One region of the Paenibacillus thailandensis genome, then DNA from elsewhere that is predicted to be linked to it. Evidence: riboswitches for the same ligand, from Rfam matches in the RefSeq annotation. Region 1 holds a riboswitch; the other holds the start of a gene.
What was found. Region 1 has a riboswitch for thiamine pyrophosphate ahead of ACFSW5_RS04685 (hypothetical protein). Riboswitches for the same ligand answer to the same signal wherever they lie in the genome.
Positions count from the first base shown of each region.

Region 2: it holds a riboswitch for thiamine pyrophosphate, as region 1 does, so the genes downstream of both, thiM (hydroxyethylthiazole kinase) here and ACFSW5_RS04685 (hypothetical protein) in region 1, are expected to answer to the same signal.

Region 1 covers NZ_JBHUMY010000005.1:44,007-48,323, reverse strand. Annotated here, with positions in the region: gene asd (archaetidylserine decarboxylase) at 1-4, opposite strand, end outside; gene ACFSW5_RS04695 (hypothetical protein) at 188-496, shown strand; gene ACFSW5_RS04690 (glycosyltransferase family 4 protein) at 655-1,848, shown strand; TPP riboswitch at 1,858-1,962, shown strand; gene ACFSW5_RS04685 (hypothetical protein) at 2,050-2,361, shown strand; gene thiC (phosphomethylpyrimidine synthase ThiC) at 2,395-4,155, shown strand; gene ACFSW5_RS04675 (ThiF family adenylyltransferase) at 4,148-4,317, shown strand, end outside.
Region 2 covers NZ_JBHUMY010000041.1:2,269-6,585, forward strand. Annotated here, with positions in the region: gene speD (adenosylmethionine decarboxylase) at 1-279, opposite strand, end outside; gene ACFSW5_RS23795 (hypothetical protein) at 393-914, opposite strand; gene ACFSW5_RS23800 (acyl-CoA thioesterase) at 1,010-1,474, opposite strand; TPP riboswitch at 1,588-1,693, shown strand; gene thiM (hydroxyethylthiazole kinase) at 1,789-2,592, shown strand; gene thiD (bifunctional hydroxymethylpyrimidine kinase/phosphomethylpyrimidine kinase) at 2,613-3,434, shown strand; gene thiE (thiamine phosphate synthase) at 3,434-4,102, shown strand.

The sequences.
Region 1 (4,317 bases):
TCATGCCCGTACGTCACGTCCTTTCTTGCGATCGGTGCTGCGGAGCGCGTGAAAGCGCACCTCAAAACAGTGTGCCATATCCGGGCGGGCAAATCAACCGCCTTCTTCTCGCTCCGCACCCGCATCCGAGCGGCCGGAGTGGATAAATCAGGTCCGTTTGGCAAATGCTTGATACGAGGTGAATCGTATGATCGAATTGTTGATCGGCATTGGTTATGCCGCGGGGGCGGGAGCGCTGGCGTTCTGGTGGCGGCAGGACGCACGCGTGCGTCCATGGTGCGGCAAAATCGCGGCCGCGGCTTTATTTATCGCATTAACGGTCGTGGCGGGCGCCATTGTCCGCACGATCTTGCACCGGACGGTATTTATGACCGAAGTTCATATGGTGCTGCTGAATCCGTTATTTATCCTATGCGGGGCATACTTGTCCTTCTACCTGCTTGCTTCGTCGCTGCTGGCCTCGCTGGGAACGGAAAGACGGTCCGGAATCGGCTGAAATCCCGAAGCGGGAAGGGTGAATGCCGGTAGCAGGCCGGCACGGGATCGCGTATGCTACTCCTAACGGATTCGTTGACGGCGCCATATTCCCGAAGCCGAGCGCGCGGCGCCGAAGCGATGCCGCGTACCGTCAATAACTTTTAGGAGGGCTTCCAGGTGCCCACGAAAGTAGCCTTCGTTACGCCCGGATCCTACCCGATTCCTTCCTCGAAAAGCAGCTCGGTCGAACGTGTCGTCGAGAAGTTCGTCCCGTTGCTCGCTCCTTACGTCGAGCCGCGCATATACGGCCGGTCAAGCCGTTATCTGTCCAAGATCAGCAGGGTGAACGACATCGTTTGCGAACGGTTTCCGGCAGCCGATAAAGCGCTCTACGCGCGCAAGGTGGGCATGGCGATCAAAAGGTTCTCCCCGGCGCTGATCCAGGTGGAAAACCGTCCGAAAATGATCCCCGTCCTGAAAAGGATGCACCCGGGCAAGCCGTGTTGGCTGAATTTGCATTCCACGACCTTTATCGGGCCGCGTTATATATCGCCGGCCAAGCTGAAGCAAAGCTTGCGCAAGGCGGACAAAATTATCGTAAACAGCGAATTTATCCGCAGCGAGGTAGCCCGCAGAGCCCCGGAAGCGGCGGCCAAAATCCGGGTCGTATACCCCGGCGTGGATACGCTCCGGTTTGTATCCCAGCACTCCGAGGAAGGGGCGCGAAGACGCGAGGATATGCGCCGGCTGAAAGGGCTGACCGGCCGCAAAGTCGTCATGTTTATCGGGCGCCTCATTCCGCTCAAAGGCGTCCATCATCTGCTTCGCATCGCTCCCGAGCTTTCGAGGCGGCATCCCGAGCTGCTGGTCGTCGTCGTCGGCAGCCCGTTTTACGGCTCCCACCGGACTACCGCGTACGCCAGAAAGCTTGTCCGGCTCGGACACAGAAGCTCCGGCAACGTCCGGTTCGTCCCATATGTGCCGCATTCGGACGTGCCGGACTGGTTTCTCGTATCCGACGTCGCCGTCGTGCCTTCCGGCGGGCGGGAAGCGTTTGGCTTGGTCAACGTCGAGGCGATGGCGTCGGGCGTTCCCGTCGTGGCGACGGAGGCGGGAGGAATGAAGGAAATTATCGTTCCGGGCGAAACGGGGTTTCTCGTTCGGCCCGAACGCATCGAAGAAGAGCTGCTCGAGCGGCTGGATTTGTTGCTGCGCGACAAGCCGCTTCGCGACTGGATGGGCATGAACAGCAGAGCGCTCGTCGAGAGAAAATTTACTTGGCTTCACACCGCAAGGCGTTGGCTCGAGGTGTTTCACGAGGACGTTTTTCATCCGCTTTCTATTGACAGCCCTTGGCAGGAGGATGTATAGTTTTTACCATAAATCCACTAGGGGCGCCCGCAAGGGCTGAGATAAAGCTTCGGCTTTGGTCCCTTTGAACCTGATCTGGGTTATGCCAGCGTAGGAAAGTGGGATGATGCGATATTGCCGTTCTGTGCGCGACGGGCCGACTCGGTCCTGTTCGCGGGAACGATGTCGTCTATCAGCCGTTCCTTCGCGGGAACGGCTTTTTTGCCATATCGGAATGTATACGCCGATTCGTTTTGCGGTTTGCACCGGCTTCGATTTTTGCCGGACGAAACCGTCAGAAGCAAAAGCGGCGTGCGTTCCGGCAAATCCGTTGCCGCGTCGGGAAAGCCGGTGAAGCGGAGAATTGTCACAGACAGCAGCGCTGCTTTCAAGCAGTCTGCCGGGAAGACGATTCGCCGCAGCAAGCGCGGGATAGAGCCGCGCTGCAAGGAAGCGGGCGCCATTCGCCCGCGGCCGCTCCGGCAACGCTTTCGCCTGTACGCTTTCGGCCGCAGGCTTGACGAGGCCTCCTAGTGGAAAATTCATTTTCCGCCGGGAGGTTTTTTTATGTCTATTCACATGTCGCCGCTGCCGGGCAGCCGCAAAGTTTACGTAACCGGAGAGAGAGACGACATCCGCGTGCCGATGCGCGAAATCGCGTTGTCCGAGACGGAGGACAGAAGCGGCAACGTGAGCGCGAACGCGCCGGTGCGCGTGTACGATACGAGCGGGCCTTATACGGACGAGAGTTATGTTGCGGACGTGCGGAAAGGTCTGCCGGCGCTTCGCTCCGCGTGGATTGCGGAAAGAGGGGATACCGAAAGCTACGAGGGCCGCAGCGTTCGTCCGGAGGATAACGGCTTCGCTTCCGAGGAGTCGGCGCGGGCCCGCGGCGCGGAGCTGTTTCCGCTGAGCCGCCGTCCGCTTCGCGCCCGCGAGGGCCGCAACGTGACGCAGCTGCATTATGCGCGGCAAGGGATCGTTACGCCGGAGATGGAGTTCATTGCGCTGCGCGAAGGGATGAGCCCCGAATTCGTCCGTTCCGAAGTGGCGGCGGGACGCGCGGTCATCCCGGCGAACATCAACCATCCGGAAAGCGAGCCGATGATTATCGGAAAGGCTTTTCACGTGAAAATCAACGCGAACATCGGCAATTCCGCCGTCGCCTCCTCCATCGAGGAAGAGGTGGAGAAGATGACGTGGGCGACCCGCTGGGGCGCGGATACGATTATGGATTTGTCCACGGGACGGAACATCCATACGACGCGGGAGTGGATCATCCGCAATTCCCCCGTTCCGGTCGGAACGGTGCCGATCTACCAAGCGCTGGAGAAAGTAAACGGCGTCGCGGAAAATTTGAGCTGGGAGGTGTTCCGCGACACGCTCATCGAGCAGGCGGAGCAAGGGGTGGACTACTTTACGATCCATGCCGGCGTGCTGCTCAGGTACATCCCGCTGACGGCCAAGCGGGTGACCGGAATCGTATCCCGCGGCGGTTCGATCATGGCGGCCTGGTGCCTGGCGCATCACAAGGAAAATTTCTTATACACCCATTTCGAAGAAATTTGCGAAATCATGAAGGCGTACGACGTCACCTTCTCGCTGGGCGACGGGCTTAGGCCGGGTTCCATCGCCGACGCCAACGACGAGGCGCAGTTCGCCGAGCTGGATACGCTGGGCGAATTGACCCAAATCGCTTGGCGGCATGACGTGCAGGTGATGATCGAAGGACCCGGCCACGTCCCGATGCATCTGATCAAGGAAAACATGGACCGGCAGGCGGCGGTCTGCAACGAAGCTCCGTTTTATACGCTGGGCCCGCTTACGACCGATATCGCGCCCGGTTACGACCATATTACATCGGCGATCGGCGCGGCGATGATCGGCTGGTTCGGCACGGCGATGCTGTGCTACGTTACGCCGAAGGAGCATTTGGGCTTGCCGAACAAGGAAGACGTGAAGGAAGGCGTCATCGCCTACAAAATCGCGGCCCACGCCGCCGATTTGGCGAAAGGGCATCCGCGGGCGCGGGAGCGCGACGACGCTTTGTCGAAGGCGCGCTTCGAGTTCCGCTGGCATGATCAGTTCCGCCTGTCGCTCGATCCGGAGCGGGCGATGGCGTATCACGACGAGACGCTTCCGGCGGAAGCGGCCAAGTCGGCCCACTTCTGCTCGATGTGCGGGCCGAAGTTCTGCAGCATGCGGATTACGCAGGATATCCGGGATTTCGCCGAAAGCAGAGGGCTGGATACGGCCGAAGCGATCGAAGAAGGGATGAAGGAGCGGTCGGCCGCGTTTAAGGCGTCGGGGAGCTCGATTTATGGGTGAAGCCGGACGCCGTTACGGGGATGAGCGATATTCGCGGCAAATCCGCTTTGCGCCGATCGGGCATGCCGGGCAGCGGCGGCTTGGCGAAAGCGCCGTTCTCATCGTCGGCGCGGGAGCGCTGGGCGCGTCGCTCGCCCAGCATTTGACGCGGGCCGGCGTCGG
Region 2 (4,317 bases), on a different contig from region 1:
TTCCGATACGAGCAGCGTTACGCTTGCCCCCTGCGGCACGTAATCCTGCTTCGCGACGTTCAACACATGCGCACCGATCATTTCGGACACCGTATTCAAAATGCCCGTCAACCGTTCGGAATTATATTGCTCGTCAATGTATGCGATATAGGCTTCCCGTTCTTCCTTCGTCTTCGTATAGCAAATATCATACATATTGAAGCTTAGCGACTTCGTCAAATTATTGAAGCCGTGCAACGTTATCCGTTTGTCAGGGCCATGGTCCGGTTCCATGCTCATCTCGATCCCCCCGTTCATCCCTACTATGTCCCAAAAAGGCGGGGGCCATTCGAAAAAAGCGCCCTTCCGTTATAACGGATGGCCATCCGGCAGTCGGGACTCGATCCCGCCGCTTACCAACCCATGGCACGGAGCCTCTCCAACGTTTTGATCGTAAAATCGACCAGGTTCGCAATGTCCTCCATCTGATCCTCGTTAATTTTGCGATTGAACGGAATGCCGATCCGGTTCCGATAAACAAGCGGCGTACTGCCGTAAATAAAGCCTATCGTTTGGCTAACGGGCTGCTCCGGCTCCCATATTTCGTGCAGCGCTTCCCGGATCTGCCGGCAGTTCTCGTCAATTTCGTCCATCGAAACGTGAAAATAGACGTTCAGCTCGCAGCCGGGGTTCGTCCCTTCCTGCTCCAACAGCTCCGCCGCGAGCTCCTTCAGCGAAGCCGACAGCTCGATCTCGGCATAAGCCGTCCCGCCGTCCGTGAGCTGAAAGCCGATGGAAAACCTTCTTCCCATCACCGCCATGTCCAGGACGTCTTTGCGGCTCGTCACGGCGATTCGCCGGTCCAAATTGTTCAGGTCGTAAATCGTGTTCTCGAATGCGACTTTTAAATTGTCGAATACCGTTGGATCAAACAAGCTGCATCCCCTCCGACTTCGTATAACTGCGACCAGGCTTAGGGTCAGCCTCTATTTCGTGTTTTAAACGACACTTGGCGCGCCGGGCTTAACCGTTACTCCTCGAGTCTGTCCCCTTCGTAATTCCGAATCGTTTCGCGGGCAAAATCGGGTAACGGCGCGCTTTTGCCGCTTTCCTTATCGATAAGCACGAGCGCCCCTCTGCCTGCCGCTTTCAATCGCCCGTTTGCGACCAACGCGTATTGAATGTCCACGGAGGAACGGCCGATACGAGCCGTCCGGACGTACAGCTGCAGAGGATCCTTCAAGTAAACTTGCTCCAAGTACTGACATTCCAGATCGGCCGTCACGGCGACGAACCTGTCCCCGAAAAGCGCGGCCGTCAGCCCGAGATGATCGAAATAATCGACGCGTCCCTGTTCAAAATACATAAAATAGCTGACATTGTTTACGTGTCCCAACATATCCGTTTCGCAATAACGCACTTTAATCGGAATCGAAAATTGAAATTTTTGAAGCCAACCGGCGGCATCCGGCTGTATAAAGCTTATCTTTTTCATGGTGACGGCTGCTCCCTTGGAAAATGATTTATGAATATTGTAGAACTTATGAGAAGGGATGGCAACGGCGCGGCAGCTTATGCTATAGTAGAAAACAATCGAATACTACCTATTTTATTCACTAGGGGAGCCGTTTGGCTGAGACGGAGCTTTCTTGACTCCGGACCCTTGGAACCTGATCTGGTTCGTACCAGCGGAGGGAAGTGGAGACAGCCTGTCATAATGGTCCGCGCGTATTTGCGGCTTGATTCGGGAACCCGCTCCTTCCTTTCGGAAGGGGCGGGTTTTGTGCTTATTGAAGGAGGATGCTTACGATGTCTTATTTGAAAAGGGTGCGCGAACGCAATCCGCTAGTCCATAATATTACGAACCTTGTGGTGGCCAACTTTACCGCCAACGGCTTGCTCACCTTGGGCGCTTCGCCCTTCATGGCGTATGCGCACGAGGAGGTGGAGGACGTCGCCCGTATCGCAGACGCAGTCATGTTCAATATCGGAACGCTTGACGAAAATGTCGTGCAATCCATCCTGCTGGCGGGACGGTCCGCAAACGCCAACGGAGTGCCTGTCGTATTCGACCCGGTGGGAGCCGGGGCGACTCCTTATCGGACGGAGACGGCGCAAACGGTGATGAAGCAGGTCAAGGTAGACGTTCTGCGCGGCAATATGGCCGAAATCGCCAATACCGCAGGCGAACGCTGGGATATTAAAGGTGTCGATGCCGGCGAAGGCAGCGGGGACGCGCTGGAGATTGCCCGGCGGGCTGCCTTGAAATTAGGCTGCATCGTAGCCGCGACCGGCAAGGAGGATATTGTGACGGACGGCACTGCCGTCGCCTTGATCGGCAACGGCCACCCGCTGCTCGCCAAAGTGACCGGAGCCGGATGCCTTCTTAGTTCGGTTGTTGCCGCCTTTCTCGCCGTTGGCGGGGAATCCAAGCTGGACGCCGTAACGGAGGCGCTTGCCTTCTACGGCATCGCTGCGGAGAACGCCTTCGAACGGACGGCCGGACAAGGGCCGGGGAGCTTCCAAATCGAGTTTATCAATCAATTGGCTTCGGTTTCTCCGGAGACCGTCAACGAACGGAAAATCGTCCGCCCATGGAAACAAAGCACCTGAGTGGAGAGGAGTTTGACCGCATGAACGAAACCATTCGCCTGGCCCTAACGATTGCCGGTTCGGATAGCGGCGGAGGAGCAGGCATTCAAGCCGATCTTAAAACGTTCCAGGAGCTCGGCGTTTACGGCATGTCCGCCCTAACCGCCGTTACGGCCCAAAACACGCTTGGGGTACACGGCGTGTATCCATTAACGGAAGAAGCGGTTGCCCGGCAGCTTGACGCGATCGGGGACGATCTTCAGCCCCATGCCGTAAAGACGGGGATGCTGTTCGATGCGGCCATTATCTCCATCGTAGCCGACAAGGCGGCGGAATACGGCTGGGATAAGCTCGTCATCGATCCGGTTATGGTCGCCAAAGGAGGCTCGGCGCTTTTAAAGCGGGAAGCTGTCGCCGCCTTGATCAAGCGGCTGATTCCGCTGGCCCTGGTTACGACGCCCAATGTTCCCGAAGCGGAGCTGCTCGCCGGAATGGCCATCCGGTCGCTTGCCGACCGCGAAGAAGCGGCGAAGCGTCTCGTACAGATGGGCTCCCGTTACGTCGTCATGAAAGGCGGACACGATTACGCAACGGAACAAGTCGTCGACCTGCTATACGATGGGCGACAGTTTATGTATATGGAAAGCAAACGGATCGAAACCCGCCATACTCACGGAACCGGTTGTACCTACTCCGCAGCGGTAACCGCCTTGCTCGCTCAAGGCAAGCCCGTAGAAGAGGCTGTTCAAACGGCCAAAGCGTTTATTCAGGCGGCTATCGAGGAGAACCTGGGAATCGGCGGCGGCCACGGGCCGACGAACCACTTTGCCTATAGGCGGCGACTGCAAGGAGGAGAAGCTTGATGGCAGGGTGGAACGAAGCGGCCGTCCGCCGGGCGTTGAGACTTTATTTTATTGCAGGGAGCGTTAATTGCAGCTCACCCCTAGACGTGCTGCGAGCAGCGATCGAGGGCGGAGCGACGATGTTCCAATACCGGGAAAAAGGAGCCGGCGCCCTCGAAGGAAAAGCGAAGCTGGCGCTTGGCATGCAGCTTCGCGACTGCTGCCGGGAAGCCGGCATACCGTTTATCGTCAACGACGATATCGAGCTGGCCATCGCCTTGGACGCGGACGGCATCCATGTCGGTCAGGAGGATGCGCCCGCGGGCGATATCCGGCGCCTCGTCGGAGCGGGGCGCATTGTCGGCGTATCTGCGCACACCGTCGAAGAAGCGCGCCAAGCGATTGCCGACGGAGCCGACTACCTGGGCATCGGGCCGATCTTCCCGACGTCCTCGAAGGATGACGCCCGTGCCGTACAAGGCACCCGCTTGCTCGAAGAGCTGCGTAACGCGGGCATTGCGCTGCCGCTTGTCGCCATCGGCGGGTTGACCGCGGACAACGCGGCTATAGCTATTCGCTCCGGAGCGGACGGCGTCTCGGTCATTTCGGCCGTCGCGGCCGCTCCTTCGCCGCGCCTGGCCGTCCGGCAGCTGCTCGCGGCTGTCGCATCCGCTTTGCAAGGCCGGTAATTCCAAAAACCGTTTACTCGAAGAGTAGACGGTTTTTTATGTGCAGTTGCTGTATTCGCGAATCGAACGTCAAGTTTTGTGCGGAAGAGCTCTCTTTTGGCTTCTTTTTATCTCTATCCCGTCTGCTCAGTTTGTTACTTCGCTTTCTTCCTGATTAATATTGTCATGCTCTGAGGAGTCTTTATCCTACCAAAATTTTTCTTTATCATGCCTGC